Regions from separate parts of the Paenarthrobacter sp. NPDC057355 genome, predicted to be linked through region 3. Evidence: riboswitches for the same ligand, from Rfam matches in the RefSeq annotation. Region 3 holds a riboswitch; each other region holds the start of a gene.
The links. A riboswitch is a leader RNA that binds a small molecule or an ion and turns the genes downstream of it on or off. The one in region 3 is predicted to bind cyclic di-AMP.
Positions count from the first base shown of each region.

Region 1: linked by a shared signal. The riboswitch ahead of ACFUOZ_RS17055 (hypothetical protein) and the one ahead of ACFUOZ_RS13175 (NlpC/P60 family protein) in region 3 are both predicted to bind cyclic di-AMP.
Region 2: linked by a shared signal. The riboswitch ahead of ACFUOZ_RS07020 (C40 family peptidase) and the one ahead of ACFUOZ_RS13175 (NlpC/P60 family protein) in region 3 are both predicted to bind cyclic di-AMP.
Region 4: linked by a shared signal. The riboswitch ahead of ACFUOZ_RS09790 (hypothetical protein) and the one ahead of ACFUOZ_RS13175 (NlpC/P60 family protein) in region 3 are both predicted to bind cyclic di-AMP.

Region 1 is NZ_JBHVAL010000017.1:80,628-88,461, reverse strand. It holds gene ACFUOZ_RS17100 (TetR/AcrR family transcriptional regulator) at 1-428, opposite strand, end outside; gene ptsP (phosphoenolpyruvate--protein phosphotransferase) at 558-2,258, shown strand; gene ACFUOZ_RS17090 (HPr family phosphocarrier protein) at 2,291-2,569, shown strand; gene ACFUOZ_RS17085 (helix-turn-helix domain-containing protein) at 2,602-3,024, shown strand; gene ACFUOZ_RS17080 (hypothetical protein) at 3,091-3,342, shown strand; gene ACFUOZ_RS17075 (maleylpyruvate isomerase family mycothiol-dependent enzyme) at 3,360-4,022, shown strand; gene ACFUOZ_RS17070 (alpha/beta fold hydrolase) at 4,070-4,849, shown strand; gene ACFUOZ_RS17065 (DUF6480 family protein) at 4,965-5,228, shown strand; gene ACFUOZ_RS17060 (ATP-dependent DNA ligase) at 5,238-6,296, opposite strand; cyclic di-AMP (ydaO/yuaA leader) riboswitch at 6,549-6,698, shown strand; gene ACFUOZ_RS17055 (hypothetical protein) at 6,702-7,834, shown strand, end outside.
Region 2 is NZ_JBHVAL010000004.1:72,683-80,516, forward strand. It holds gene ACFUOZ_RS07010 (metal-dependent transcriptional regulator) at 1-654, shown strand, start outside; cyclic di-AMP (ydaO/yuaA leader) riboswitch at 848-1,088, shown strand; gene ACFUOZ_RS07015 (M23 family metallopeptidase) at 1,093-1,929, shown strand; cyclic di-AMP (ydaO/yuaA leader) riboswitch at 2,054-2,236, shown strand; gene ACFUOZ_RS07020 (C40 family peptidase) at 2,241-2,972, shown strand; gene ACFUOZ_RS07025 (NlpC/P60 family protein) at 3,064-3,837, shown strand; gene ACFUOZ_RS07030 (HNH endonuclease) at 4,055-4,555, shown strand; gene ACFUOZ_RS07035 (NTP transferase domain-containing protein) at 4,598-5,491, shown strand; gene ACFUOZ_RS07040 (molybdopterin molybdotransferase MoeA) at 5,488-6,831, shown strand; gene ACFUOZ_RS07045 (FdhF/YdeP family oxidoreductase) at 6,897-7,834, shown strand, end outside.
Region 3 is NZ_JBHVAL010000010.1:133,457-141,290, forward strand. It holds gene ACFUOZ_RS13165 (universal stress protein) at 1-690, opposite strand, end outside; gene ACFUOZ_RS13170 (FAD-binding protein) at 1,108-1,788, shown strand; gene ACFUOZ_RS13175 (NlpC/P60 family protein) at 1,890-2,675, opposite strand; cyclic di-AMP (ydaO/yuaA leader) riboswitch at 2,679-2,867, opposite strand; gene ACFUOZ_RS13180 (copper resistance protein CopC) at 3,018-3,650, opposite strand; gene ACFUOZ_RS13185 (NCS2 family permease) at 3,764-5,206, shown strand; gene hutG (formimidoylglutamase) at 5,350-6,300, shown strand; gene ACFUOZ_RS13195 (hypothetical protein) at 6,353-6,811, shown strand; tRNA gene ACFUOZ_RS13200 (tRNA-Cys) at 6,876-6,946, shown strand; gene ACFUOZ_RS13205 (NAD-glutamate dehydrogenase) at 7,117-7,834, shown strand, end outside.
Region 4 is NZ_JBHVAL010000006.1:175,044-182,877, forward strand. It holds gene ACFUOZ_RS09770 (VOC family protein) at 1-323, shown strand, start outside; gene ACFUOZ_RS09775 (HAD-IA family hydrolase) at 355-1,044, shown strand; gene ACFUOZ_RS09780 (pyridoxal phosphate-dependent decarboxylase family protein) at 1,097-2,488, shown strand; gene ACFUOZ_RS09785 (nuclear transport factor 2 family protein) at 2,808-3,206, opposite strand; gene ACFUOZ_RS09790 (hypothetical protein) at 3,601-4,458, opposite strand; cyclic di-AMP (ydaO/yuaA leader) riboswitch at 4,462-4,646, opposite strand; gene ACFUOZ_RS09795 (ATP-binding protein) at 4,761-6,248, opposite strand; gene ACFUOZ_RS09800 (response regulator transcription factor) at 6,252-6,992, opposite strand; gene ACFUOZ_RS09805 (winged helix-turn-helix domain-containing protein) at 7,700-7,834, shown strand, end outside.

The DNA.
Region 1 (7,834 bases), on a different contig from region 3:
CGGGGCGGCACGTTGATCTGACCGGCGATGGCGGCTTTGTTCAGCATCTCTTCCAGGAGCGCTTCAGCGTCCGCCACGATTGCGGGGCGGCTTTCCGGCCTGATGTTGCCGAACATCACCAAGTACAGGTGGGGTTGGGTCAGCCCGAACTGGACGTGGTTGTCCCACATCCGCCGGACGTCTTCCAAGGGCTCCCCGGACGGTGCAAAATCCCGCTCCCCTGCCACGTACTCTTCGAAACCGGCTGAGACGACGGCGTCAAACAGTCCTTCTTTGTCACCAAAGTGGTGGTAAAGCGTTGGCGCCGTGACCCCGGCAAGCTTGGTGATCTGGCGCGTCGAGACCGATGCCCCCTCCGAATTCGCCAGCAATTCGGCAGCTGCGCGAAGCAACCGAATTTTCGGCGGAAGCTGGTCATCGAAACTCATAACCGCTACCCTAGCACCTATAGCATTGCTATATGAAGTAGCTCACAAGGAAATTTTGTAAGCTAAATTCGCAGGCTCCCGGTGCCGTCGCCGGCGGGTCATGACCGACAAGCAGGAACAGAGGATTCAGTGCAGAATTTCCAAGGAGTTGGGGTTAGCCCTGGCCGCATCATCGGTTCCGTCCGCCAGATGCCCAAGCCGGTGAGTGAGCCGCCGTCGGGCGAACGCCTCGCCGCGGACGTCAGCCCGGAAGACGCCGTCGCGCGCCTGAAAGCTGCGGCGCAGTCTGTCCACGACGAACTGAAAGGCCGCGCGGACAGCGCCTCCGGCGATGGCAAGGCAGTCCTTGAAGCCACCGCCCTGATGGCCAAGGACACCATGCTCCTGAAGTCGGCCGGCAAACTCGTCAACGCCGGAACCTCTGCCGAACGCGCCATCTGGGAAGCCGGGGCCTCTGTCTCCGAAATGCTGCACAACCTCGGCGGCTACATGGCCGAACGCGCCACGGACGTGCTTGACGTGCGCGCGCGCATCGTCGCTGAGCTCCGCGGCGTCCCCGCTCCGGGCATCCCGTCCTCCGACACTCCCTTCATCCTTGTGGCCGAAGACCTCGCGCCGGCAGATACGGCCACGCTGGACCCGGCCAAGGTACTGGCTCTGGTCACCTCGGGCGGCGGCCCCCAGTCCCACACCGCAATCATCGCCCGCTCACTGGGTCTGCCCGCCGTCGTCGCAGCCCATGGCGTGGACGACATCGCGGACGGAACCGAAGTCTACGTGGACGGCGCGGCCGGTTTCGTGGCGGTTGAACCCACCGACGAGCAGCGCGCGTCAGCAACAGCTTGGGCTGAAACCTCCGCGACGCTGGCCTCCTTCGACGGAAACGGCACGACGGCGGACGGCCACCTGGTGCCGCTCCTCGCCAACGTCGGAGGTGCCAAGGACGCCGTGGCGGCAGCAGGTCTCGGGGCGCAGGGTGTTGGCCTGTTCCGCACCGAATTCTGCTTCCTCGAACGGGACACCGAGCCCTCAGTGGACGAGCAAGCCGCAGCCTACAAAGCCGTGTTTGATGCCTTCCCCGGCAAGAAGGTGGTCCTTCGCACGCTGGATGCCGGCGCCGACAAGCCCCTCCCCTTCCTCACCGATGCCACTGAACCCAACCCCGCCCTGGGCGTTCGCGGCTACCGCACCGACTTCACCACCCCCGGCGTCCTGGAGCGCCAGCTTGAGGCAATTGCCCGGGCTGCGTCGGAGTCCGAAGCCGATGTCTGGGTCATGGCACCCATGATTTCCACTGCTGCCGAAGCCGGACGCTTCGCCTCGCTCTGTGCCGCTGCCGGAATCCAGACCCCGGGTGTCATGGTGGAAGTCCCCTCCGCCGCGCTGACCAGCGCCACCGTCCTGCGTGAGGTGGGCTTCGCCTCCCTGGGCACCAACGACCTTACCCAGTACGCCATGGCCGCCGACCGCCAGCTCGGCCCGCTCGCTGAACTGAACACCCCCTGGCAGCCTGCGGTGCTCCGGCTCGTCCAGCTCACCGTGGAAGGCGCGGCCCAGGAAGGTGCCGGACGCGAGGGCGGCAACAAGCCCGTAGGCGTCTGTGGTGAGGCAGCCGCCGACCCGGCCCTCGCCGTCGTGCTTACCGGCCTGGGCGTCACCACACTGTCCATGACCGCGCGCTCGTTGGCCGCCGTCGGAACGGTGCTGAAGACCGTCACGCTGGAGCAGGCGCAGGAACTTGCCCGCCTGGCCCTTTCCGCCCCCAGCGCCACCGAGGCGCGCGAGTGGGTCCGCGCCAAGCTGCCCGTGCTCGAAGAACTCGGCCTCTAAAACCGATCCGAACCAACCGCAGGAGAAAACCCATGCCAGAACGCACAGCCACCATCGCCAGCAGCTCCGGCCTGCACGCCCGGCCCGCCGCATTGTTCGCCGAGGCGGCAGGCGAACAGCCAGTTGAGGTGACCATCGCCATGCAGGGCCAGCCCGAGGACGAAGCGATGGATGCCGCCAGCATCCTTTCGCTCATGACCCTCGGCGCTGCCAAGGGTGACGTCGTAGTGCTGCGGGCCGAAGGTGACGGGGCGGATGCCGCGTTGGAGGCCTTGGTCAAGCTGCTGGAGACCGACCTGGACGCGGTGTAATTTTCCTTAACGCCTCAGGCTAGGCTTCTGCCATGGCATTGATAACTCCCCGCGTCACAGCGGGCCTCCCCGCCGATGACGCCCGGAACCTGGCGCGGTCCCTCAACGACAGCCACGACATCACTGTGTTTGTGGACGGCACGGTCCACCGCCTGCCGGACGAGGCACGTGCCGCCGTCGTCGACCTCCTTGCGAGACTGGGCCGGGGCGAAACGGTGACTGTCAGCAGCGTGGAAGAAATGCTCACCACCTCGCAGGCGGCGGAGCTTGCCGGGATCTCGCACACCTATTTGCGGAACATGACCGACCGCGGCGAGATTCCTGTGGAGTACCGGGGGACGCATCGCCGGATCCGCCAGGCTGCCATCATGGCGTGGTTGGAAACGCAGAAGAAAAAGCAGGCCGAAGCAGCCGCCGAAGATGTCGCCGGATCGGGCCAAAAAGCGTCCGAGTGATAAGGATCAAGCAACGATCCCAGCCAACAGGCGGGCACCCGTAAAGGCCGGGGTTACGCTTGATCGGTGGGCAATTTCAAGGGGTGGCATATCGTGGCCGGTTTGGCTGCGCTGGCCCTTGCCATACCCTTGGGCTCGGCCATGGGATTGAACTTTGTGGCGACCTTCATGTTCGCGTGCACGGTGTTCGTGGCGGTGACAATGTGGACCGAATCGAAAATCGCACGACGCCGGGAGGCCGCTGATGCGGCAGCCTCACCGGACGCTTCACATCCGGCAGCCGGCCCCAACGAACCGGACGACGCGACCCGGGACTAGTCCGGCCGCCGGCGGGCATGCGGTTCAATAGCAGTATGGCTTCAACTTCTCCTTCCGTTGTTTGGCCCGTGGTGCACGAGGAACGTCGTGCCCTGATCCATGATCTGGAATCCCTTCAGCCCTTCCAATGGCAGACGCCGTCGCTGTGCGCGGGTTGGGACATTCATGACGTCCTGGCGCACATGGTCGATAGTGCCAAGACCACGCGAACGGGGTTCATGCGGCGCATGATTGCCGCCCGGATGGACTTCGATCACGACAATGCCGTGGGCGTTGAACGTGAAAAAACCCGGGAGCCGGAGATGACCCTTCGCCGCTTCCGCGGTGTGCTGTCACGCACGTCAGGGCCGCCTGCGGGATTGGCCACCCGATTGGTTGAGGCCTTCCTCCACGGAGAAGACATTCGCCGTCCACTGGGAATCCACCGCAACTACCCGGCTCCACACGTTGCCACTGCTTTGGGCTACCAGCTCCGCACCACCACGAAGATGGGTGGCGGCAAGGAGATCGCGGCCGGATGGCGCCTGGTTGCAACAGACACGGCTTTCGATCACGGCAGCGGTCCAGCGGTGGAAGGACCCGCAATCGCGTTGTTGCTCGCAGTGTCCGGGCGACCCGTCGCTGAAACCGAACTGAACGGTCCCGGGGCCCCGGTATTCCTGCAGCGGAGCGCCCAGTGACGGGAAGGGAAACGGCTGAGGATGAATCGGCCGGGCAGAAATCGACCATGCTGCTGTCCGCCGACGTCGAGGTCCTGGGCCTGACCGGACGGATCCTCTGGAAGGAGGGAACGCCTGCGCCAGGCTCCGGCCCTGAAGGGTCCCCCGCCTACGTCCTGATCCACGGCATTGGCGTCTCGCACAGGTATCTCGCGCGGTTGCACGCTGTGCTGGCCGCGGGCGCGCCTACGTATTCCTTGGACTTGCCCGGCTTTGCGGGGACTCCGAGGCCGGAGCGGCAACTCCAAGTGGAGGACTACGGCGCATTCATTGCTGAAGCTCTGGCATCGCGCGGGGTCGACTCCTACATTCTGGTAGGTCATTCCATGGGTGTGCAGTTCGCTATTGAGGCCGCCCTGCACCGTCCGGCGAATGCACGGCACGTTGTGCTGATGGGCCCCGTTGTCGACTCCAGGCACAAGAACGTCATGCGCCAGTCGATTGCCTTGACCCTGGACGGGATACTCCGCGAAAGCCCCTCCTCCAACTGGATCGTATTCACCGACTACCTCCGCTGCGGGCCGCGCTGGTACTTCACCGAGCTGCCCGTGATGATGAAGTACCCAACGGAGGAACGGCTCTCCCGGATACAGGCTCCGGTCCTGATTCTCCGCGGAAGCCGCGACCAGGTTGCCGGACCCGAGTGGTCGCTCCGGCTTTCGCGGGCCGTGGCGCAGGGGCGGTTGGTAGAGATTCCCGGGGTGGGACACGTAGCCCAGCACATGCGGCCCAAGGCAGTGGCGGACGCCATCCGCAGCTTCGTCAACGCCACAACGCAGCACCGCTGAGGACTGTCCCGGCCGCCTCTTGTTGGGTGCAGCCGGATCACGCTAGGCTGGCGGGGCAAGCGGATTAGTAAGTTTACTTACAAACTGGTTCACCTTACTGACGAAAGGGTTCACCATGACCAGCTATGACCCGGAAGACGATCCCCGGACCTTCGGCGTGAGCGGCGCAACCGGACCCATCGACACCACCGCGGACGCGGACAGCATCCACGAGGACCCCGACATGCGCCAGGACGAGGACGACGATCCCGCGGCCTCAGCCAACCCGGATCCCTTGGACGGAAACATCACGGGTCTCGAGCCCGGTGGAGGCGTACCCCCGGGCGAAACCCCGCCCGCGGAAGGCAGCATGAGCAGCGACCAAGGGCACGAGGAGTAGTACCGGCACCTACGGGAGGCTCAGTATCTCCCCCAGGTCGTATTCCACAGGCTCCTCCAGCTGCGAGTAAGTGCAGCTTTCCGGGGTCCGGTCCGGCCGCCACCGACGGAATTGCGTCGTGTGGCGGAACCGGTCGCCCTCCATGTAGTCGTATGCCACCTCGATCACCAACTCAGGGCGGAGCGGAACAAAGGAGAAGTCCTTACCTGCACTCCACCGGCTCTGGGCGCCGGGCATCCTGGATCCGCCGGCTTCCTGGTTGGCCCACTCACCCCAGGGATGGTCGGCAAACTCCACCTGATAGGGCTCAAGCTCAGCCACCAACGCCTCCCGCTTTGCCATGGGGAATGACGCCACGACGCCGACGTGATGAAGCCGGCCTGAGTCGTCGTAGAGCCCCAGCAGCATCGACCCCACAACTTTCGCGGTCTTATGCCAGCGGAATCCTGCCACCACGCAGTCGGCTGTCCGCTCATGCTTGGTCTTGAACATCACCCGCTTGTTCGGCTGGTAGATGCCGTCGAGCGGTTTGGACAGCACGCCGTCGAGTCCTGCTCCTTCAAGCTGCACGAACCATTCCTTGGCCCGCTCAAGGTCCGTCACGGCGGGCGTCACGTACACGGGCGGCTTGGCGTCGGCGAGGGCTTTCTCCAAGGCCGCCCGCCGCTCGGCGAAGGGCCGGCCGGTCAGGTCCTCGTCGCCAAGGGCAAGGAGATCGAACGCCACAAGGGACGCCGGCGTCTTCTCGGCGAGCATCCGAACCCGGCTGTCCGCGGGGTGGATCCTCTGCTGCAGCACCTCGAACTCAAGCCTGTTGCCCTGGATCAGGATGATCTCGCCGTCCACCACGCACTTGTCCGGAAGGTTCTTCTTCAGCGCTTCAACGAGCTCCGGGAAGTAGCGCGTCATGGGCTTTTCGTTGCGGCTGCCCAGGATGATCTCGTCGCCGTCCTTGAAAACGATGGTCCGGAACCCATCCCATTTGGGCTCGTAATGGCCAACGTCGGGGATGTTCGGGACGGACTTGGCGAGCATGGGCGAGACGGGCGGCATCACTGGTAGGTCCATAGCTCATGTCTACCGGCCAGTACGTGCCCAAGGCTAGTGTTGGCGGATGGACATCTTGGTCGTGTTGCCGGCAGTGCTAGGCGTTCCCCGCCCCGGCGCCAGCCCCGAAGCCTAAGCGGTAGAACCCTCTCGAAGCGCGCGGACGTTCCGCCCGTTACATTAATGTGACTTTACTTTCCGGCTCCTGTACGGTCGTAGGGCGACCCGAATCTCCGCTGGGCCGCTTCTGGATTGACGCCGGGCTCTGCCGCAATCCAGGATCCGCCAGACCCGCGGCAGAGACGGGGGACCCACAGTTTCCCGGGCTTGTTTCTCCACGAGCCCTTGGGGTGAAGCCGCAACGCGCGGCCGGACGGCCTCGTCCGAACCCGACAGCTAACCTCGCAGGCGTTGAGAGGCACAACCATGTCCCCAACCATGGATAACGCGCGCCGCGCGCAATTGGACCGCGAGCGCACCAAGCCAACCGGACGCCGTCGGGCCCAACCCAGCGGACAGGCCACCGGAACAGAAAGCACGACGCCGGAACCCGCCACCACGGCGGTTCCCACAGCCGAGGCACCAGCCGCACCAGTACTTGTCACGCGCGCTGCCGCCAGGGCCGCTGAGCGGGAACTGGCAGCCCGTGCCGTCATTGAGCCAGCCGAACCCCCGGCAAGGAAATCCGAGCTCCAGGAACCGGCGACCGCGGCAATTCCCGTGGTCGAAGCCGCCCGGGCCGCAGCTCCTGAGTCCACCACGCCGGGTCCGCCGACGTCCGCCATCCCGATCGTCCGGCAGGAAGACGTTGCCCGGCCCGATGACACTTCAAGTCCGTCAGACAGGCCCCGGTCCGCGGATAGAGTGTCCGCGGATACTGTGCAGTCCGCCCTCCCGCAGCAGGACGCTCCGGCCACTAAGAACGCCCAGGACGCTCCCGAACCGGCCGAACCAGCAACAGCGGCCATTCCCGTGGTGACTGCCGCGGCATCAGCCAAGACCCCAGCTCCTCGTACCGCTGCAAGCCTGGGCGCTGCGTCGGCGTTCGGCCGCGAACCGCAGGCGGTTCTGCGGAAAGCTGCGTCGGTGAAGCACATGAGCACGCGCATGGCGGTTGTCGCCGGTGCGCTGGGTCTGGCACTGACGGCGGGGTCCGTTGGCCAGGCACTGCACCTGCCGTTCTTCGGGCAGGAATCCCCTACCCAGGAGGCTGGCGGCAGCAACGCAGACCGCCAATCGGGCTCCGCCGCACCGGCACCACGGACGTCATACACCACGGCTTCCTCACCGTCGTCATCGGGTTCAGCCTCGTCCGAAGCCGGCCAGCCGGCAACGGTTCCGGAGGCACCTGCGGCGGTCTCGCCGTCGTCGGTCCCTTCACCCCAGGTTTCCTTGGCCGCTCCGGTCTGGGTACCTTCGGCGGCAGCCCCGGCTGCTGCACCGCCCATGACCTCGACGCCTGCGCCCGGAACGGCTCCGGCCCAGCCCGCGCCGGCTCCCAGCGACGTACCGTCGGACACGATCACCACACCTCCGGCCACGCCGACACCCACCACAAC
Region 2 (7,834 bases), on a different contig from region 3:
ATTTTGGAGCTTGAAGAAGAGAACATTGTGGCGCTCAGGGCCCGCATTGCCGAACGCCTGCGGCACTCCGGCCCCACGGTCTCCCAGACCATCGGACGGATGGAGCGCGATGGCCTGGTGATCGTCTCAAACGACCGCCACCTTGAACTGACCGAGGTTGGACGCAAGCGCGCCACTGAAGTCATGCGCAAACACCGTTTGGCCGAGCGTCTCCTGGCAGACGTCATCGGTCTCGACTGGGCCTACGTGCACGATGAAGCGTGCCGCTGGGAGCATGTGATGAGCGAGCGCGTCGAACGCCGCCTCTACGAACTCCTTGAACACCCCACGGAGTCTCCCTACGGCAATCCGATTCCCGGACTCGAGGCGCTCGGTGGTCTCACCGGTCAGCAGTTCCCCCGGATCGATGTCAACCTCCTCCAGGCCATGGACGGCTACGCTTCGGATTCCCGGGTGGTCATCACCCGGCTGGCGGAACCCATCCAGGTTGAGCCCGAGCTGCTGACCCAATTGGACGAAGGCGGCATCCGTCCCGGGGCCCCTGTTTCCCTTGAACGGGTTGGCGAGTACATCTCCGTCCGGGTGCCCGGCATTGAGGGCGCACTGGAACTTCCTCCGGAAGTTGCCGCGCACGTCTTCGTGTCACTGAACTGACCGGTCGCTTTCCAAGGCCGAACGCCTGGTGACAAACCTCACTTTTGGGCGGCCCGCGAGCGTGTGACCTGCACTTTTTGGGAAAGAGTGATAAGGGCCCATCGCTGCAGGCGCGTTTTCCGTTGATAACGAATTTATTACCAAGGGGCTTAATCCCCTATAGTTATCTACTAGCGCTGATACCAAAGCGTTACCTGATCCGGAGCCGAGCTCTGCCAGCGGATTGGGTGAACCACCACCACTGGCAGAGGCGGGGGAACCACAAGCGGCTGTCTAGAGAAGCAGCCTTGGGGTGAAGTCCGCAGCAGAAGTACCCACTAACGCAAGTCCCCTTTGGGATACCTGCGTGCCATGAGTGCTTCGTGCGGACCGGGTCTTTGAACTCTCTGACCCGAATCCGACAGCTAACTTCGCAGGCTTTTGAGAGAGGAACAGAGTTTGACATCGCAGAACGTCAGGGGCCGCCGTCGTGCGTCCGGCCCCGCTACTGAGCTGCGGCCAGCCCGCGTCGTATCGGAGATCCGGCCCCGCGACACCGACCGCCAGGTGCGCCGCCGTAAGAGCCCGTTGCGCCAGGTTGCCGACTTCGCCGCAGCCAGTGGCGTCGGGCAGAAGGCCGGAGTCGCGCTTGCCGCCACCGGACTTGCCCTGACTGTCGGCCTGCCGGCTACCAGCCCCGTATTGGCTACTTCGGAATCAGGCCAGACCGAGTCGGCTCTCGCAGTTGGCGGCCCCGTGGGCAGCCAACCTGAGGTTTCCGCGGCAGCATCAGCCAAAATCGACTTCAGCCGTGCGGCCGTTGCCACCGCGGCGGACCCCGACGGAAAGCTGAAGCAACTGCTCAGCGCCCAGTCTGTCGGCAGCATCCAGCGCGCCTCTTCCGCGGGCACCCTTGGCAGCCCCCTTGACTCCCTGGCCACGGCTTCGCCCTTCGGTTACCGGGTCAGCCCCCTGACCGGCGGAGCCGGCGACTTCCACCGCGGCCAGGACTTCGTGGCCCAGTGCGGTACGGCCGTGCATGCGGCGGCTGCGGGCAAAGTGACCTTTGCGGGATGGCACGAGTATGGCGGAGGCAATCGCGTCGTAGTGGACCACGGCAACGGCCTGGAGACCACGTACAACCATCTGTCTTCGTTCAGCGTGCAGGTGGGCCAGACGGTCAACCGTGGCGACACCGTAGCCCTCAGCGGCACAACGGGCGCTTCCACCGGCTGCCACCTCCACTTCGAGGTCCAGGTCAACGGCGAAGTCGTCGACCCCATGGGCTGGCTCTAAGCCACCTGATGGTCCTCTCTCGCATTGATGACACGTCTCGTGACCTGAATGTGACATTCGCTTTCAATTGTTATAACCTTCAGAGCGCATCGGCTTTTTAGGGGGCCGGTGCACTTGAGTGGATTGCCTAGCTCTGCCACCACTCGAGGTCCGTTCGCAAAAATCGTCTGGCAGGGGCGGGGGAACCACTTTTGGTCTTCGATTGAAGGCCTTGGGGTTAAGTCGCAAAGCTTCCCAGGAAGCAACGCGGCCGGATGACTCCCATCCGAATCCGACAGCTCACCTCGCAGGCATTGGGAGAGGCTACCTACGTGTCATCACGCACTACCCCTGCGCGCCACCGCGCTGAAACGGTTCGTTCGAACCCGTTGAACACCCTTTCGAAGGCTGTTTCATCCAACGCCGGTACCATGGGCCGCCAGGCCGCCGTTCTGGCAGCAGCCTCAGGCCTCGTCCTCACCGTCGGACTGCCGGCCAACGCCGCTGACACCGATGTCACCACATCGGAAGTTTCCAGCGCCCAGCAGCTGGCTGCCACCGCGGTGGTCACGGCAGAGCCCACAGCCACCGTTTCCTTCGAGAGCCCGGTCGTGGCAACCAAGGAAGCTCCCAAGGTCGTCCAGCGGGCAGCCCAGGTGACCGAGCGCACCGCCGATGACGCCACGGCCGTCACCGCCAAGTCCTTCGAAACCAAGGATTCTGCTGCAAGCGCGGCTGCATCAGGGCTTGCCGCCATCGCCTACACCGGAATCGGCTCCCCCTACGTGTGGGGCGGTACCACCCCCGCCGGCTGGGACTGCTCCGGCTTCACCCAGTGGGTCTACGCGCAGGCCGGCATCAGCATCCCCCGCGTGAACGCCTGGACGGCCATGAAGGCCACCAGCACCCCCCAGCCTGGTGACCTTGTCATGCAGAACGGCGGAGCCCACGTGGGCATCTACGTCGGCAACGGCATGATGATCAGCGCTTTGAACCCCGGCCAGGGCACCCTGCTGCATTCCGTGGCCTCCACGGGCACGTCCTCGTTCTTTACCCTCCGCTAAAACCCGATTCGGGGTTGGCTGGCGTACCCCTGCCGGTCGGCCCGCTACCCGCAGGTACCCCAACTGCCTGCGGATACGAAAGAGAAAAACAATGACCAGTGCAAACAAAGTTGCACGGCACCGCGCTGAGGCCCCCAAGACCAGCTCGCTTGCCGTGATCGCCAAGGCCGTAAGCGTCAACGCCGGTGGCGTCGGCCGTCAGGCAGCAGTCATCGCCGCAGCTTCAGGTTTGGTCCTGACCAGCGGTATCGCTGCCAACGCTGCTGAATCGAGCGTGGACCGCGAGTCCACGGCGACCACCGCCCTCGATGTCCAGTCGGTTGCCCAGGCTACGATCGCCGCGGACTCCACGGTCGCCATCTCTTATGAGCGCCCTGTTGTCACCACGGTGGAAGCTCCGGCTCCCGTGGTGGAGGAAGCTCCCGCGAAGGTTGAGGCCAAGGCGCCCAAGACCGCCACGGCTCCGGCTACCAACGCCACAGTTGCAGTCAACGCCGCAACCCCGGCACCTGCCGCTCCGGCAGCCTCCAGCGGGCTTGGCGCAGCCATTGCCGCTGCCGCCTACGCCCAGCTCGGCGTCACGCAGGATTGCACCATGCTGGTCACCAACTCGCTCGCTGCTGTTGGCATCCACTTCCACGACTGGCCCGCCGGCTACCTCTCCCTGGGCCGTACCGTCAGCGCAGCGGAAGCGCAACCCGGCGACCTCGCCTACTACGCCAACGGCGGTCTGGCCGGACAGGCACACATCGCTGTTTACGTTGGCAACGGCATGGCAGTCCACGGTGGATGGAACGGATCCACCACGGCACTGTTCAGCGTCAACGTCGGCTCCGGACCGGTATTCATCCGCGTCAACGGCTAGCCACAGACTCCCAGGAACACCCCGCAGGCAATTGCCGGCGGGGTGTTCTGCTTTAACCGCGCATGAATTTTTGCAGACACTGTGAGCGGATCGACAAATAAATTCGTTGATACGGCATATAAGTGCTTACCCTTGTGTTGTCGATCCACAGCCCGTACATGCAGAGGGCAGCCGGCCCTCGTGCCCCTGACGGGTGCGGCCGTGAAGAGGTACGTGCATGCGCACACTCGTTCTGAATGCTGGATATGAACCGCTGGCGGTTATTACCTTCCGCCGGGCGCTGGTCCTTGTGCTCACTGGGAAAGCTAGCGTTGTGGCCGAAGGCGACGAGCCTGTCGTCGGGCCACAGGAGATTCTCGGACGCCCCTCCGTGATCCTCCTGAACCGCTACATCCGTCCCAAGTACAACAGGATCACTGCCGTGAGCCGTCGCGGAGTTCTTCGCCGCGATGGCCATCGTTGCGCCTATTGCGGGAAAACAGCCCACACCATAGACCACGTCCACCCCAAATCCAGGGGCGGCGCGGATTCCTGGGAAAACCTGGTTGCGGCGTGCTTGAAATGCAATAACGCCAAGAGCGACCACACACTGGCTGAAATGGGATGGAAACTCCGTTTCAAACCCGGTGTGCCCCAGGGGACCATGTGGCAGATCAAAGAACTCGAGAAACCTGCGCCGGACTGGGACCCGTTCCTGCTTCCGGAATCCGCTGCCTGATCGATTTCTGCTGAGCTCCGGCCGCCCGGGTACTCTGGGCGGATGGAGTTCAACGCCGTGATTCTGGCGGGTGGCAGGGCCACCCGCCTCGGGGGCGTGCCCAAGCCATCGTTGAAGTACGACGGCGGCACCCTCCTTTCGCATGCCCTCGAGGCTGTGCGGGGTGCGGCGGCCGTGGTTGTGGTGGGACCTGATGCCAACGGTGAATCGCTGCCGGAATCGGTCCTTGTTGCGCGCGAGGAGCCGGCCTTTGCCGGCCCCGCGGCTGCGATTGCAGCAGGGTTGGCTGCCTTGGAGGAAGGCCCGGCCTCCAAATGGACTCTGGTTCTGGCCTGCGATATGCCCAAAGCCTCGGAGGGCCTAGGCAGGCTATGGGAGGCACTCGAGGCGAATCCCTCGGTTGAAGGGGCGATGGCGGTATCCGTTGACGGCCGCAAGCAGCCTTTGTTGGGGGTCTACAGCACCGCTGCCCTGGAACGGGAAGTGGACGCGGCGTCGCACGGTTCCGGGTTAAGCAACTCACCTGTGTTCAAGCTGCTTGCTAGGCTGAACCTGCTGGATGTTGGCGTCCCCGCAGGGTCTACCGATGACGTGGATACGTGGGAGGACGCCGCGGCCTTGGGTATTGACTACGATGTGGAGGCGGACGTGAAGAGCCAGGAAGAGACGCTCGAGGATTGGTGCCGCACTTTGCTGCAGGCCTTTGAGCTCGAGGGCGTGGAAGTGGACATTAATGAGGTGCTCGCTGTGGCAGGAGTGGCCGCGCACTCCGTGGTCCGCCCGGCTGCCCCGCTCACTACCTTCATTGCAGGCTACGCCGCAGGCATGGCCCGTGGCATTGGCCAGGCCAGCGATGATGCCTCCATGAACGCCGCTCTGGACCTGGCCCGCAAAATAGCCAAGGAGTACTCGGAGTCCGGGACTGACGCCGAATGACGGAGGCCCCGGGCGGGGGCCATCACGCGGCTCACACATGGCAGGAAGCCCGGCAACGCGCGTTCGATGTCGCCACGCCCATTCCCTCGGGTCCGGTCCCGCTGAAGGCCGCGCTGGGCCGTACCCTGGCGTCGGACGCCTTGGCGGTCCAGGACATGCCGCACTACGCGTCCTCCGCCATGGACGGCTGGGCAGTTAACGGAAGCGCTCCGTGGATCCTGAGCGAACCTGGCCAAAGACTGGCGCCCCACCAAGCAAGCCCGATTGTCACGGGAGGCCTGGTACCTCCCGGTGCCAAGGCGGTGCTTCGGAGTGAGAGTGGTGTCATCACCACGGACGACGACGGCCTGCCGCTTCTCGGGCTTGGCGGCACCGCCAAGCCCGGGGAACCGCGCAACGGCCAACACATCCGTAAAGCCGCGGAAGAGGCCGCAGCCGGGGACGTCCTGCTCAAAGCCGGAACGGTGGTAAATCCCGCCCACATCGCCCTGGCGGCCCTCGCGGGCCTCGACCACCTGGACGTTGTGGGCAAACCCTTGGTCCGGTTCCTCCTGACCGGATCCGAGGTAGTTGAGCGTGGGGTTCCACAGCCTGGCCAAGTACGGGACACCTTCGGGCCACAGCTTGGTCCCGTGGTGGAACTCCTGGGCGGTATCGCTGGGGAGCAGCTCAGGGTGGGCGACAGCTACGAGGAGTGGCTGGCCGCGCTCCAGGACACAGAGCCTGCACCCGGTGATCCGGACGCAGAAGCAGAGCCGCCTGCCGACGTCGTTATTTCCACGGGCGGGACCGGACGTTCCGGCACGGACCATTTCCGGCGGGCTGTGGCCGAACTCGGGGGCCAACTGCTGATTGACGGCATCGCGATGCGGCCGGGGCACCCTGCCGTATTGGCAGAGTTGCCGGATGGCCGTTTCGTCGTGGGGCTGCCAGGGAATCCTTTGGCGGCGATGATGGCCTTGTTCACCATCGGGGCACCCCTGCTTGCGGCGCTTGGGCACAGTCACCTGGACGACGTTGGAGAGGTGCCCTGCGGTACCACCATCGATGCGGAGCCGGGGCGGACAAGGCTGATGCCATTCAAGCTTGTCTACGGCCTGGCATCGCCTGCCCAGCATTCGGGACCGGGAATGATGCGTGGGCTCGCCGGTGCGGACGGAGTGATGGTGGTTCCACCGCATGGAGTCCAGCTGGGCGAACCTGTCCCTGCTTTTCCCTTGCCGTGGGCTCGGGCGCTGCCTGTGCCCAAAGCACCCGGGGACAAGACCCGGAAGACGGCAGCGCGCCCGCAGCGGAAGACGTCGTCGGGGCCTGTGGACTGGAGCGGACTGGACGCCTGAGTGCGAGTGCGCTGCAGTGTTACTTGTGGCGGAAACCGCCGGCTGCGAGGTGCAATGATGGACTCATGAACAGGCATGCTCCCGAACAGGACATCAATGAAGATGACCTGCAGATCCACCCGCCCAAACGAGCCGCAGCAGGGGTCAAAGCCGTAACGGTGGCCCTCAAACGCGGATACTCCCAGGCCGGTGTGGCCCGCACGGTCCGATCCATGCTGAGGGTCAACCAACGCGACGGCTTCGACTGCCCCGGCTGCGCGTGGCCGGAGTCGATCACTGGACGGCGAAGCCCGGCGGAGTTCTGCGAGAACGGTGCCAAGGCAATAGCAGAAGAGAGCACTACTCGGACGGTGGGCGCGGATTTCTGGGCCCGGCACTCCATCGCAGAGCTTGAGGGCAAGACTGAATACTGGCTGGGCAGCCAGGGCCGTATCTCGGAGCCTGTGGTGATCCGGCCGGGCGAGACGCACTATTCACCGATCAGCTGGACGGACGCTTTCGCTCTGATAGGGGAGCACATCAACGCGACCACCCCGGATAAGTGCGTTTTCTACACCTCCGGCAGGACAGCCAATGAGACCGCCTTCATGTACCAGTTGTTCGCGCGCAGCTTGGGCACCAACAACCTGCCGGACTGCTCCAACATGTGCCATGAATCCTCGGGCAGTGCGCTGAACCCCACCATCGGAATTGGCAAGGGCACCGTGTCCCTGGAGGACATCCACCACTCCCAGCTGGTGCTGGTGGTGGGCCAGAACCCGGGAACCAACCACCCGCGCATGCTGTCCGCCCTGCGCGATTGCAAGAACAACGGCGGCAAAGTGGTTGCCGTAAATCCGCTGCCCGAGGCCGGACTGCTGAACTTCAAGGACCCCCAGTCCCTCAATGGCGTGATCGGGGGCGGGACCACCATTGCCGATGAGTTCCTGCAGATCAAGGTCGGGGGTGACCTGGCGCTGTTCCAGGCACTTGGCCACCTGCTCCTGGAGGAGGAGAAACTCAA
Region 3 (7,834 bases):
GCCGCTGTACTGGGGAACGGCACAAATGACGCGAAGCTTGGCTCCCATGCGCTGGGCCTGCTCGGCGGCTTCGAGAACAGCTACACGCGCCTGCTCGGAGCCGTCCACGCCCACTGCGATGACGTTTTCCACGATCCGGGGACCGGCTTTGGCGTGCTCCGCTTTGATGTGTTTGTCCTGGGTGTTCTCTCCCAGGCGGTCGGCGCAGTAGAGCGGGACCGTAACGGTGGGGCACTTGGCGTGGGCGGGCAAAGCGCTGCTGACAGATCCCAGCAAGCGACCAACGAAACCACCGCGCCCGCGGCTGCCGAAAACCAGGAGTGCGGCTTCCGCTGAGAGATCCAGCAGTACGCCGGCGGCGTCGCCGTTTTCGACGGAAGCATCGACGTCGATGGAGTACTTGGCTACCTTGTCCATTGCCTGCCGGACAATGGCTTCCGCACCTTCGCGTATGACCGAGTCGTCCACGGTGGCGTACCCGCCGTCCAGCCCGGAGGCGGCAAAGATGGGCACCGAGTAGGCAGTGACGATGTGCAGTGGAAGCTGCCTGCGTTCTGCCTCCCGCGCGGCCCACACCAAGGCACACTGCCCGTGTTCTGAACCGTCCACTCCAACGACGATGCCGCCCGGTGCTACCGTCAGGCCTTCGCCGTCCTGTGGCTCTTCACTGTGTCTGCCGTGCTGGTCCATTTGGGGCCCGCCTCTCCACCTACTGCTTGATGTTCCGGCCATTCTGCCAGAGGTTCTCCGAATCGGATTCCCGGATGGCTCCATTGTCAATGGCCGGGGCTGGTGAAATATGAAATTTCTCCCTCCAAAGCCCACTATTCTCGGTCGGAAGGGTCGAATCAAGGTGGGTTGACGCTATGTGTATAACGGTCGGGGCTCGGTTTCGGGAGGCCGATTCCAGGCTCCCAACGAACACGCTAAACACGCCGCCGCGGTGGGCTATCCACGCGCGAAAAAGTTAGGTAATGTTCGAGTCACCGAATGGCCGGCCAACGTGTCCAACAACACAATCCGGCCATTTGTTTGCGGCCGCTTGGGGAACTCGGACGCGATCCCACGCGATGCCGGAAGGCACACACGTCAAGGAGGAACCAAGCAGTGTCACACGCGCCTGATTCCGGCACGGAACGCACTACCACCGTGGTCATAGGTGCCGGCCTGTCCGGCTTGGCAGTTGCCAGCGAACTTAGCCGCTACGGCGTGGGCTCAATCGTGGTGGATGGCTTTGGCGCCTTGTCGGCCTCCGGTCCCGCCGTCCACACAGGTATGTTGCAACGCTGCGAGGTAGCCGATCCCGCCTCCATCCAGGAACGCAACGAGATCCTCCGCCACCTGCGCAATTACGCGGCCAGCCACCATCTGGATGTCCGCAACACCACGCGGGCAGTACGCCTCGATTTCCTGGGCGCCGACGCATCCCAACACATTGGCTACGGGCTCGCCGCGAGCATGACCCGGAACGGGCTCCGCGCCTCAGGCCCCCTTGAATCAGCACCTCGCCAATGGGCCGTCCACACGGCCAACGGAATCCTCCTGGCAGACCATGTTGTGGTGACGCGCTGCGCCCAAAGCCAACTGCGGCGGATGCTGGCCGAGCTCGGAATTGCCGTGGGACAGAACCTCGTGGCCGCCATGCGGGCTGTGGGGATGCACCTGGTGGGCGTGGGGGAACTCATCACACCCAGCCCCAAAGAGGTACTCCGGCAGGCCAAGGCAGTCGGCCAGGCGATCTCTTCAAAGGTTGAACTGCCCGGCAGCCCTGGAATTGCCATCGCTTAGCGGACCACAGAGGCTGCAACCAAATCTTTTAAGCCCAAAGGCCGGTGTCCTCGAAGAATCAATCTTCGGAAGACACCGGCCTTTGCGTTGAAACGTGAGGCTTATGCGCCAGCGCGTACGTAAGTGAGGGGACCCGTTGCGGTCAACCAGCTGATCGGGTGGATGCCCGTCTGGTTACCGTTGATGCCACCGCTGATGGCCTGGCCGTTGCCGATGTAGATGGCAACGTGACCGGACTGGACGATCATGTCGCCCGGCTGGGGGTCGCTGACAACCTTGCCGTAGTTCATGAACTGCATGGGTGCCAGGTCGCCAACAGGGATACCGGCGGAACCGAGGGCCCGCTCAACCATGGCGGTGCAGTCCTGCATGATGCCGATCTGGGCGTAAGCCGAGGCAACCATGGCAGCGTTGACGCCACCGGCAGCAGGAGCCGCAGCTACCGGGGCGGCAGCGGGAGCAACAGCGGCCGGAGCAGCAACTGCAGCCTGCGCGGCGACAGGAGCCGCGGCAGCAGCGACCGTAGCGGTCTTGGCTGCGGGTGCCTCGACGACAGGAGCCGGCTTTTCGATGACCGGAGCTGCAACAGAGGCAACTGCGGGACGCTCGAAGTTGATGGTCGCCGTCGAAAGGGCGGTAACAACCTTGGTGGGAGCCTCGGATGCGGTCTCGGCGACCGTTGCGGGGCTGGAGTCGCGCTGGACCGGAGCCTCGGCTGCGTGGGCAGCAACGGAGCCGGTCAGAACGAGTCCGGAAGCTGCTGCGATAACGGCTGCTTGGCGGCCGGCACCGGAAGCGTTGCTGGCAACTGCCTTGGAGATGGAGATGAACGGATTAGGACGTACGCTGTCCGCCTTACGACGGCCGCGAAGAATGCGTGAAGACATGAAAGAGCCTCTCCCGATGCCTGCGAGGTTAGCTGTCGGATTCGGATGGGAGTCACCCGGCCACTATCTCCCGCTGAGCGGAAGCTTCGTGACTTCACCCCAAGGCGCGCTCGTAAGCGGCCCAAAATGGGTTCCCCGTCTCTGCCGTAGGTTTGTCTGCGAACGGATTCCGGACTGCGGCAGAGCTAGGCAATCAGGCCGGAAGTGCCTGCTACGTGGAACAGGCACAGGTACCACCGTACGCGATGATCGCCGCGAAGTCACATTTAAGTAACGGGAACTGTTGCTTTGGCGTGTCGCAGTAACCGAACCGAGATATTCGCAGCTATGTAGAAAACCCCGTCATTCCGCGGATGCGGGACCATCAGTGTCGTCGGAGGCAGCGAGTTTCTTCCGCGCTGTCACAGCGAGGAAGATCACGAGCCCAACTGCCACTGCTGCGATCAACACGATGCTCCACGGGAAGGGCTGGGACGCGTCCGCCGCAGGCGCGCTGCTGCCGGTTCCGGGAGGTGCCGAACCCACTGACGGGACCGTGGCCGATGTCGCCGATCCGGAAGGTGAGGCCGCTGCGGAGCCACTGGCCGCCGTCGTACTTCCTGCGGTCGCCGTGAACTTGAAAGTGCCCTCGATGGGGTGCGAATCAGAGCTGACGACGCGCCAAACAACGGTGTACTCCCCCGCCGGGGCGCCCGCGCGAAGCTTCTGCACCGCCTGGCTGTCGATGATTTCCACGGGCCCGTCAGCCCAGTTTTCGCCGCCGGCGGTTACGGTGACGCCCGAACCGATGGCCAAGGGCCGGTTGTTGAACGTGATGGAGACCGACGCCGGAACTTCAGCCACTGTGGCACCGTTCGCCGGCGCCGTGGATTCCGCGACGTCGTGCGCGGACGCCGGTGCCGCGGAAAACAGCAGGGCAGAGGCGAAGGCAAGGGCGGCAACAACGGCGGCCAGAAGCGGGCGGATGGTACGCATGGGGCGGTTTCTCCTAGTGTTGGCTTCCTTACAGACTAGGGGAATGGTCCGAAGCCCCCACATTCCACGGCATAGGATTTGATAGCACACTCCCCCCAAACCCGGAGACCTTCATGCTTAAACAAGGTTCTGCAGTGGACCGCTACTTCAAGATTTCCGAACGTGGATCCACGTACTCAAGGGAAATCCGCGGCGGTTTCGCGACATTCTTCGCCATGAGCTACATCGTGGTGCTGAACCCGCTGATCCTCTCGGGCGCTGATTCCAGTGGCGCGTCCCTGGGCTTCACCGCGGTGGCGGCCACCACTGCTTTCGTTGCCGGCATCCTGACCATCCTGATGGGCGCGTGGGCCAAGCACCCCTTCGCTGTGGCCACCGGGCTGGGTGTGAACGCTTTCGTAGCCGTCACCGTTGCCTCCCATCCCCAGCTGACCTGGCCGGACATGATGGGCCTGGTGGTCCTCTCCGGCGTCACCATGCTGATCCTGGTCCTCACGGGCTTCCGCACCGCCGTGTTCAAGGCCGTGCCGGAAGCCCTCAAGACGGCAATCGTGGTGGGCATCGGCCTGTTCATCGCCCTGATCGGCCTGGTCAACGCAGGCTTCGTCCGCCGCATCCCGGACGCCGCAGGCACCACCGTTCCATTGGGTCTCGGCGTTGACGGCAAACTCATGGGCTGGCCCACGTTGGTGTTCGCCGTCGGACTGATCCTGACCATAGCGCTGGTGGTCCGCAAGGTCCGCGGCGCGATCCTGATCGGCATCGTGGTTTCTACCGCATTGGCCGCCATCCTCGAGTTCACGCTCCACATCGGGCCCAGCTTCGATGGTGAGAAGGTCAATCCCCGCGGCTGGTCCCTCGTGGCTCCCACCCTTTCCGAATGGGGCGCCCCGGACCTTTCCCTGATCGGCAAGGCAAACCCGTTCGGCGCCTTCCAACACCTCGGGTTCATCGCAGCTGCGCTGCTGGCATTCGTGATCCTGCTCAGCATCTTCTTCGATGCCATGGGCACCATGGTGGGCCTGGCCAACGAGGCCGGCACAGTGGACAAAGACGGCAACATTCCCAACGTGGACCGCGTGCTCCAGGTGGACGCCCTCGGCGCGATTGTGGGCGGTGGAGCATCGGTTTCCTCCAACCAGATCTTCGTGGAGTCCGGTGCGGGCATCGGCGAAGGTGCACGGACCGGTCTCGCGTCGATCGTCACCGGCGTTCTCTTCCTCATCGCCATGTTCTTCACGCCGTTGATCAACCTGGTGCCCTTCGAAGCAGTCGCTCCCGCCCTCGTGGTTGTGGGCTTCATGATGGTGTCCCAGGTGGGCAAGATCGATTGGCAGGACTGGGGCGTCGGAATTCCCGCGTTCCTGACCATCGCCCTCATGCCGTTCACCTACTCCATCGCCAATGGCTTGGGTGCCGGCTTCATTTCCTTCGTCCTCATCCGCACCTTCCAGGGCCGCGCCCGTGAAGTCCACCCGTTGATGTGGGCTGTGGCCGCGGCGTTCCTGCTGTTCTTCGGCATTGGAACCGTGGAGGAGTTGCTGGGCGTCAAGTAAGCCTGTTCGAGGTGGCATTTGATGACAGTCCGCCGCTCCGGGATTGTCATCAAATGCCACCTCGCGGAGCGTAATCCGGCATTTCAGACACTCCCCTGCCCGGCTGGCTGGTTTTGGCTGGCGGGTTCGGGTGTGCTTAAACCATGCAAACCAGCCACATCACCGTAGATGTCAGCCCCACTCCGTGGACGGGCCGTTTCGACGGCGACGGCGCGGAACATCGCCGGTGGTGGCAGGCTGTAGCCCCCCACAACCCGGCCGCTGCCGACGCAGCCTCGCGTCCCGCCGTCGTGCTTGGGTTCTGCAGTGACGCCGGCGTCCTCCGCAACAAGGGACGCGTGGGTGCCGCAGCGGCCCCGGCCGCCATCCGTTCAGTGCTTGGTCCGCTGGCGTTCCATCTTGACCGTGACGTGTTCGACGCCGGTGATGTGGTTGTGGAGGACGACTCACTGGAGGCGGGCCAAGAGCGTGCTGGCCGCGCCATTTCGGAATTGCTCGACGCCGGCAACCTCACCGTGGTGCTGGGCGGGGGCCACGAGACCGCGTTTGCCAGCTACCTGGGCGTGGCCGAATCCGAAGCCGTGCGGAGCGGCAAGCGGCTGGGCGTACTGAACCTGGATGCCCACTTTGACCTGAGGGACGAGCCGATTCCGAGCTCGGGCACGCCGTTCCTCCAGATGGCCCACGCGGAAGCTGCCGCCGGGCGCGAACTGCAGTACGCCGTCGTTGGAATTTCCGAGCCGAACAACACGCGCACGCTGTTCAACACCGCGGACCGCCTGGGCGTGAAGTACCTGCTGGACGAGGAGTGCTCTGCGGAAGCCGTGGAGGTTTTCGTTGCGGACTTCCTTGCCGGCGTGGATGTCCTATATCTGACAATCGACCTTGACGTGCTGCCGGCGTCGGAAGCGCCGGGCGTCAGCGCGCCCGCTGCCTATGGCGTGCCATTGACCGTGATCAGCGCCGTGTGCCGCCAGGTGGCTGCGAGCGCGAAGCTGCTGCACCTGGACGTGGCCGAGCTGAACCCGGAATTCGACATTGATTCCCGCACCGCCAAAGTTGCCGCCCGCTTGGTGAACACGTTGCTCGCGTAGCCCTGTTTTTGGCGTCGTCCTCCGCTTAGCCTGTGTGGAGGGAAGGATGGCGATGCGTGCAGTTCCTGTGCAGGACAAGAGGGCCTGGGTATCCGGGCTGATCGCTGTTGGCTTGGGGCTGGCGGCCCACATGGCCGCTGGCGGCAGCGCTCCCGCCCTACCTGTTCTTCTTGGCCTGGCCGCGCTGTGTTGCCTGGGCGCGCAACTCCTGGCGCACTGGGTTCACGGACCGCTCCTCCTGCTGCTGGCATCCGGTGTGGCGCAACAGCTGTTGCACCTCGGATTTGTGGCTTTCGGTGGCTACTTCCCTGGCAGCGGGTGGTTCGACCATTTGCACGGGGCACAGGTCCTGGGCAGTGTCCCCGCCGGAGCCCTCCCCGCTGGAGGCTCCGTTCACCTCATGCTCTACACGCACATGGCGGCGGCCATCATGACTCTCGCGGCGTCGGCCGGCGTCTCAAAGCTGGCCCGGCACGCGTCACTGACCGCAACCCGGGGCAACACCACGTAGCGCGGCGAAAGCTCGGGAAACCTACTTTGAACCTGCCGCAGCCGGGCGCCTAGTGTCGTTTGCACGTGGTGTGCCCGAGAGGCCAGGGAGCTGCCTGCAAAGCAGCGTACGCGGGTTCGAATCCCGCCACCACGTCAAAGTCACGTCCCGCCCCCGCCGAGTTGGCATTTGATGACAATGATTGGCTCAAACATTGCCATTAAGTGCCAACTCGCGGCCATTATAGAGGGAGGCGCAGGGACGTCGCGGGGCCGCAGCAGAACGGCCGCTTCCCTGTCAGCCGGAGGCAGCGGAGGCGCAGTGGCATGTCACCCGGGATCGAGCCGGCCGATGATTTCCTGACCGACTACTACGAGCATGTGGCCGACGACGACATCCGGAACTACACCCCCGGGACCCTGCTCGAACGGGCCCGCTACCACCGAACCTTGGCCGAACGCCGCGAGCCCGGGCAGCCCCTGGTTGGCATTCTCCACGAGAACGACTCGAGCCTGGTAGCGATCGTCACTGACGACCTCCCCTTTGTTCTGCCCTCAGTGACGGCCGAGATCGCCAGGAACACCTCATCCATCCGCTTGCTGGTCCATCCCACGTTCCGCGTCGAACGCGACCCCGCTACCCACCGCCTAACGGGAATCCACAGGGGACCGCACCGCACGGGGCTCCCCACCGCCGTCGGATCCTCACCGGAAACGCACGACGACGGCAACCTCACCGAAGCGTGGTTGGCACTGGACATCCCGCGATTGGCGGAAGAGGCGGATGCCCAAAACCTCGTTGCCAGATTGCAGGCCGTGTTGGAGGACGTTCGGGCCGCCGCCGAAGACACCGAGGCCATGAAGGATCGGCTGCGCGATGTAACCCGGGAACTGGACGGCCAGACGGGCCCCGGCCAGGGCCCCGGCGGGCGTGAGGCACAGGACTTGCTGAGTTGGCTAAACGACGGGAACTTCGTGTTCCTGGGCTACCACGGGCCGGGTGGGACGGACCTTGGCATCCTGAGCAATGGTCCGGCCGTGGACG
Region 4 (7,834 bases), on a different contig from region 3:
AGGATTTCTACGTCAACAAGGTTGGTTTCAACGCCGATTACGATGAGCGTCCCACTGACGGCATCCGCTTCGTGCAGTTGACCCCGCCAGGATCCGCCTGCTCCATCGCCATTGGGGAAGGCCTGAATGACGCACCTCCGGGTACGGCGCCGTCCATGCAGATCGTGGTGGCGGACATCAACAAAGCACATGAGCAACTCAAAGCCAACGGAGTGGATGTCAGCGATATCGACATCCAGGACTGGGGCCACTTTGTGTACTTCGCGGATCCGGATGGCAACAAGTGGGCGCTCCAATACCTTCCACAGCGACCTAACGGCTGAGTAAGCCCGCCAGGTGCGGCAGGATGGAACCATGACCCATCCTGCCGCGAATCCTGCCACCGAACCGCCCGTGCTGACCGTCCGCGCCGTCCTCTTCGACATGGACGGAACGCTGGTTGATTCCACGGCCATCGTGGAGCAGGTGTGGCTGGAGTTCGCCGAACGCTACGGCCTGGATTACAACGAGATCCTCCGCACCTCCCACGGCGTCCAGGCCGGCGACACCATACGCCGCTACGCGCCCGCCGGCGCTGACTTGGAGGCGTTGACCGCAGAACTCGGCGACATGGAACGTACCCGGACGGAGGGCGTGATCGCGTTGCCCGGTGCGGAAGCGCTGCTGGCGGGGCTGCCGGATGAGGCGATCGCACTGGTCACGTCCGCGGACCGCATCCTCGCGGAGGTCCGCATGAAGGCTGCCGGCCTGACCATGCCGTCCACCACCGTCACCGCCGAATCCGTCACCCGGGGCAAGCCGCACCCGGAGGGCTACCTCAAAGCCGCAGCGCTGCTGGGAGCGGAACCGGCCGACGTCGTGGTTTTCGAAGACGCACCCGCCGGTATCGCCGCTGCCCGGGCCGCGGGCATGAAGACCGTGATCGTGGGTGCCGCTGGCGGCGAGCTTGAAGAGGGCATGTGGCGTATCCCGGACTACTCAGCGGTGACCGTCACCGCTGTGAAGGATGACGACGGCGGCCACCTCCTGACGCTGACCCTCTAGTAAGGTTCGGCCCGGTCTGTTCCCGCCGGTAAACCGGGAGTACGCTGTGCGCATGTCTGCGATGCCGGAGGCTTACGGTGCTGCACTGGAGCGGGCGATGGTCCATGCCGGTGACTGGCTTGCATCGGTGCCCACCCGCCCTGTCCGCCCTTCCTCCGACGCCGATCAGGTGGCTGGCAGCATCCTGCAGCGCCTCCCTGATGAGGCCACCGATGCCGCCGAGGTAGTCGACGAGCTCGCCGCTTTGGCTGAGCCGGGCCTCATGGCCATCCAGTCCGGACGCTTCTTCGGGTGGGTCATGGGCGGCACGCTGCCCGCCGCCATGGCCGCCGACTGGCTGGTCTCGGCATGGGACCAGAACACAGGGCTTCGCTTCGCCACCCCGGCGGCAGCTGCCATCGAGGAATCCGCCGCGGCCTGGTTGCTGGACCTTCTCCACCTTCCCGCAACCGCCGACGTCGGATTTACCACCGGCGCTACCACCGCCAATTTCGTGGGGTTGGCAGCCGGGCGGCAGTACTTGATGGATGAGGCGGGTTGGGACCTTGAATCGCTGGGCCTGAACGGTGGTCCGCGCATCACGACGTTCGCCGGCAGGGAACGGCACGCCGCAGTGGACCTGGCGTTGCGGTACCTGGGTTTGGGTGCCTGCGTCCCTGTAGACGCCGACCAGCAGGGCAGGATCATTCCAGACGCCCTCGCAGCTGCCATGGATGAGCAGCCGGGTCCCTCCTTGGTTTGCCTTCAGGCCGGCAACTTGCACTCCGGAGCTTTTGATCCGATGGAAGAAGCCATCGCCGTGGCCCACGATCGTGGAGCGTGGGTTCACGTGGACGGTGCTTTCGGGTTGTGGGCTGCTGTGAGCCCGACTTTGAGACAGCGGCTGGCCGGCGTGGAGGGTGCCGATTCGTGGGCTACCGATGCCCACAAAACCCTGAACGTTCCCTATGACTGCGGACTGGCCATCGTCTCGCGGCCGGAGTCGCTGCGCCGCGCCTTCAGTGTCCACACCAGCTACTTGATTGCCAGCGAAACGGGGTTGGGGGACCCGCTCGAGAAGGTTCCCGAGATGTCGCGTCGGGCGCGGGGCATCCCGGTCTGGGCTGCGCTGCGGCAATTGGGCCGGTCAGGAGTGATCGCCATGGTGGAACGTCTGGCCGCGAACGCAAAGGCGTTGGCTGAAGGTCTGGCCACGATTCCCGGCGTCGACGTCCTCAACGATGTGGTGTTCACCCAAGTCTCCGTGAGTTTCGGCAGCGACGACCGCACCCACAGGATCACCCAACGGCTCATGGCCGAAGGCGCAGTATGGATGTCCGGCTCGTCCTGGCGGGGCCGGGAGATCCTGAGGATTTCCGTGAGCAACTGGACCACGGACGCCGCGGACGTGGCGGCGTCGATCGCGGCGGTCCGTGGTGCCGTGGAGGCGGAACCGGAAAATTAGTGGTCTTTAGCGAGTCCCTACTCATGTGAGCAGAGGCAGCAGGCGGCGATGAGCTACGGAGAGGACGCAGCTGAGGGCGCAGCTGTAGAAAGCGCAGTGGAAGGAGGTTCGATGCTTGAATATTCGTAACGAGCAGGAAGCGGCACAGAAATGGAATACTCAATCTCCCATGCCGCGAACTCCCTGGATTGTCTGAGTACACGCTGCGGTACTACGAAAGGGATGGGCTTCTGGCCTAGCATCCAGAGAGACTCGGCTGGCAGGCGGAGATACTCCGAGCAGGCGGGGAACCTGAACCGGCCCTGTCGACGCCGGGCGCTTAGCTCTGTACGGTGCGAACTCCGCTGACGCCGGCCGCGTCTGCGACGAGATAGGTCCCGTCGCCGCGAATCACGAGACCCTCGGCGTTGATCTGCAGAACCTCGTTCACGAGACCACCGGTGTGGTTTCGGTAGTGGATCACTAGAGTGTTCAGGCCCGTATAGACGTCGATCACCTCGAAGTGCAGATCCTGGATCTTCTCCAGACCGAAAGCCCAGTACGCGCGGATCGCGGCCTTGCCCCGGAGAACACCTTTAGTTTCGGGGAGGATTGCTGCAGCGACTGGCGACGTGAATAGAGCATCTTCGGTGAAGTGTTCGAGCACAGCGTCTAGATCGTGCGCATTCCAGGCTGCGACCCATAGATCAGCAAACTTCCGGGCTTCCACGATATCCATGCGCTTCAGACTATCGATAAAAGTCAATGGGAATCTGCTTGCTGGCTTTGAGAGGGCGCAGTGGTCGTCCAGAGCGCAAACTGCCGTTTCTGTTGCGGAGGCCCTCGCCGCCGCTTGGCACCTGGGTATGGCGCAAGTACAACAGTGGCAGCAAATGTCGCAGAGTGCCGTCTGGAAAGCAGCACAATAGTCGCCATAGTTTACTTACCCGGGGGCATCAAAAGTTCCTACCCGAGTTTCGCCGTCCTGAAGAAACGCTGGAATCTGCCGTGTTGGGCGCGCCGTCGAAAAATTCTTAGCAGCATCGGCCGGGCTCGTCGTCTGTGCGCCCTCCCCCTTCTGATGCGAAAAGCCGCCCCCGGAACGGGAGCGGCTTTTCAGCAAAGCTCTTGGCTTAGTACCAGTTGTTGGCCAGGTGGAAGGCCAGGGCAGCTGACGGGGAACCGTAGCGTTCCTTGATGTAGTTCAGGCCCCACTTGATCTGGGTCTGGTAGTTGGTCTGCCAGTCAGCGCCGGCCGAGGCCATCTTGCCGGCCGGAAGCGACTGGACAATACCGTACGCACCGCTGGAGGCGTTGGTTGCGGTGGTCCTCCAGTTGGATTCCTTCTCCCACAGCGTGTTCAACGCGGTCATTTCGGCAGCGCTCCAGCCATAGTTGCCCAGAATGCTGGCGGCGTAGGCCTTGGCAGCAGCGGGGTCGTCAACAGCCTTGGGCGCTGCTGCGGCGGCTGCGGCTTCTGCGGCGGCGGCAGCAGCGGCGTCGGCTGCCTGCTTTGCGGCTGCGTCAGCGGCGGCCTTTTCTGCAGCGGCTGCTTGGTCTGCGGCGGCCTTCTCGGCTGCCGCCTGTGCAGCGGCTGCCTGGTCTGCGGCAGCCTTGTCCGCTGCAGCTTTGTCGGCCGCGGCCTTTTCGGCAGCTGCCTTGTCAGCGGCCACCTTCGCAGCGGCGGCCTTTTCGTCCGCAGCTTTCTTGGCCGCGGCTTCTTCAGCGGCCTTGTTGTTGCTGGCCTCGGCAGCTGTCCGGGCCTCAGCCACGCGGCTGGCCTCGGGAAGGTTGAGGGCGGCGTTGGCGGCCGTTCCGAGCGATGCGACGCCAAGTGCGGCAGCGATAACGCCAGCTACAACGGACATACGGTTGCCGGACTTGCCCTCACGGGCGGCCTTTTTGAGGACGGTCTGCGACTTGGTCAACTGGGGGTCGTTCTGGTCGCGGTGACGCGCGGAAGGGCGCGTCTGATCGTTAAGTTCAGACATGTGTGATTACCTCTCAGCGCCTGCGGAGTTAGCTGTCGGGTTCGGATGAGGTCATCCGGCCGCGCGTTACGCTGCGGCTTCACCCCAAGGGCCGGCAAATGCCTGGGCCCGGAGACTCTGGGTCCCCCGTCTCTGCCTCGGAGTAAGAACGGACTCCGGGAAGTGGCAGAGCTCGGCGCATCCCGGATGCGGGCCCTTTTGAGCGACCCACCCTTTCGACGGTACAGGAGGATTCCGCAGATGTCACATTTAGGTAACAGAGATCACGACGCCGGTGCGTCGCCTTGCCGGGACCGTCACCTTCAGTTGCTGGCGACGACAGGCAGCCGAACAGTGAATTCCGTCCGCCCCGGTTTGGACGTCACTTCCACGGTTCCGCCATGGGCTGTGACGATGGATTCAACGATCGACAGACCCAAGCCGGATGTCCCTTCCGACCCCGACCTTGCGGCATCGGCACGGGCGAACCGGGAGAAAACCCGGCGCTGGAAATCTGCAGGAATTCCCGGCCCGTTGTCCGTCACAGTGACCACTGCACTGCCGTCGGAGGAGAGCATGACCCCGGTGACCACCGTGGTTCCGGGCTCCGTGTGCTTCCGGGCGTTGGAGAGCAGATTGGCCAATACTTGATGCAGCTGGGTGGCATCTCCGCGCACCGTGATCGGTTCGTCCGGCAATGTCAGCTGCCAGATGTGGTCCGGGGCCATGACTTTCTCGTCACTCACGGTCTCGATCACCAACTGGGTCAGATCCACGTCCGTGACCTTCACCGGTTGGCCCTCGTCCAACCTTGCCAGCAACAGCAGGTCCTCCACCAGCGTAGTCATGCGTTCGGACTGGCTCTGCACCCGGGCCAGGGACTTCCTGCCATCGTCCGTGAAGGTCTCGGTCATCCGCAGCAACTCGGTGTAGCCACGGATGGCCGTCAGCGGCGTCCGCAGTTCGTGCGAGGCGTCGGCCACGAACTGCCGCACTTTGGTCTCGCTCTCCTGACGGGCCTCCAGGGCGCTGGAGACGTTGTTCAGCATCTGGTTCAGGGCATGACCTACGCTGCCCACTTCGGTCCCGGGATGGGAGGCCGACGGCGGTACGCGCACCGCAAGTGCCACTTCACCGGCGTCGAGAGGCAGCCGCGAAACCTTGGTGGCGACATCGGAAAGCTGCTCCAGGGGCCGCATGGTGCGACGGATGATCACCGTTCCCACCAGGCCGATCACTACCAGGCCGCCCAGTGACACCAGCACCATGGTCCAGACCAGCGAAGCCTCTGCGGTCTGTTTGTCTGCCAATGGCAGCCCGGTGACGATTACGTCGCCATACGGCGTCTCGACCGCAATAAGCCGGTAGTCGCCATTGGACAGCGAACGATCAACTGGCGGGCTGTCCTTGGGCAGCGCCAACAGGACCTGCTCGTCGGCGTCGGAGAGGGCCACCCGCTTGCCCTGGGCATCAATCAGGCCTGAGCTCCGCACGGTGGACCCGTCGATCCTTGCGTTGAGCGTCCCGGCGGCCTGGCCTCGTGCCTCCAGCGGGTCCGGCCTTCCGGTATTGGGAAAGTTCGACGGCGGCCTGCCGAAGTCATTCGCCCTGGTGGAGGCCTGCTGCAATTGCCTGTCGAGCTGCCTGTTGAAGACCATGTCCATCGATGCGTAGCTGACCACCCCGACTGCGCCGCAAATGGCCACCAGCAAAGCCATGGCCACCAGGACCAGTCGAGTGCGCAAATGCCAGGTGGAGGGACTCAGCCAATTGCGCTGGTGGCTTCTTGCAACCCCTGAGAGTGCGCTCAAGGCCTAGTCCGCGGGTTTGATGACGTAGCCAGCTCCGCGAACGGTGTGGATCATCGGCGCGTGGTTCGCTTCGATCTTCTTGCGGAGATAGGAAATGTAGAGTTCGACGATGTTGGCTTGGCCGCCAAAGTCGTAGTCCCACACGCGGTCCAGGATTTGGGCCTTGCTCACCACCCGTTTCGGGTTCTCCATCAGATAACGCAGGAGTTCGAACTGGGTTGCCGTCAGGGCGATGTCCTCCCCGGCGCGGGTGACCTCCCGGGTGTCCACGTTCAGGGTCAGATCGCCCACAACCAGCTCAGCTGTGTCCATGGCGGCGACGCCTGAGCGCTGGACCAGCCGGTGCAGACGAAGCAGTACTTCCTCCATGCTGAAGGGTTTGGTGACGTAGTCGTCGCCCCCTGCCGCCAGACCCACGATGCGGTCCTGCACGGCGTCTTTGGCTGTCAGGAACAGGGCCGGAACTTCCGGGGCGAAGGCACGTATCCGGTTAAGGACTTCGACGCCGTCGAAGCCGGGGAGCATCACGTCAAGCACCAGGACATCAGGACGGAATTCCTTGGCGAGCTTTACGGCTTCGGGCCCATCAGCGGCCACGCCTACTGACCAGCCCGCCATGCGAAGGCCCATGCTCATGAGCTCGGCAAGGCTGGGTTCGTCGTCCACCACCAGGGCACGGATCGGGGAGCCGTCGGGGTGGGTGAGCTGGGGAAGATTGTTCGTCATGGAGTGCGGGGATGCCATGTGACAACTCTCCATTCTGCTGGTTTGCCCGGGCTGAGCCGCTCCTGTGAGGACCCTGTGAGGTCAACACTAGCGAGGTGGGAGTCCGGGGACACCTGGATGGAGGGGTGGCGCCTTATGGATTCGTTCAGGGACGACGTCCTGAGAAAACGGGGGCTGGCCGCACACGTTTCATCGCTTCTAACAGATTTCAGCCAAAAAAATCGAGAACGTGGCAAGCGCCGATTGGACAACAAACGTTTCAGATCGTGAGATTCCGTCGGGGAACGGTTCATGGGCAGTAAGGTGCGAATCATGCCTCATGGGCCGAATATTATTCACTGCAAGGCGAATATTTCTTCCCTTCTCCGAATCTTGCGGCACACATTTCGAGCCTCCACGGAATTGTGATTTGCGGCACAATAGACCCCTACGTCTCAAAATGTGGACGGTTCTGCGCTTTGTTACTTGCGTGTTGCCTTTGTTACGTTGCACACTTCCAATGTGAACAAGAACTCAACAGCACCTGCAGCCGCAGCAACCTGGTCCAGCACACCCGCTGGCCATGATGACCGCTGTTGTCGAATGCAAGCCTAACTTTCCACCCCAAGAAGTTTCAGGCATTCGCCCCCTAGCCCAGCGTTGGGCGCCCCTCCCCAAACTCATTGCGGGGACATTCAGCATTCGAAGCCGCGATGACGGCTATTCACTTTTGAGGTAAGCACTCCATGTCAGTTGCATCTGGATACGTCCACATCTCCGTCCGTAACGCCAACAAGGCCGCATCGAACGCGGGGCTCCGTCCCGGCTTCGGCAACCGCCCCGGCTATTCTCCTGCTCCGCAGGGTGCCGGCCAGCAGGCT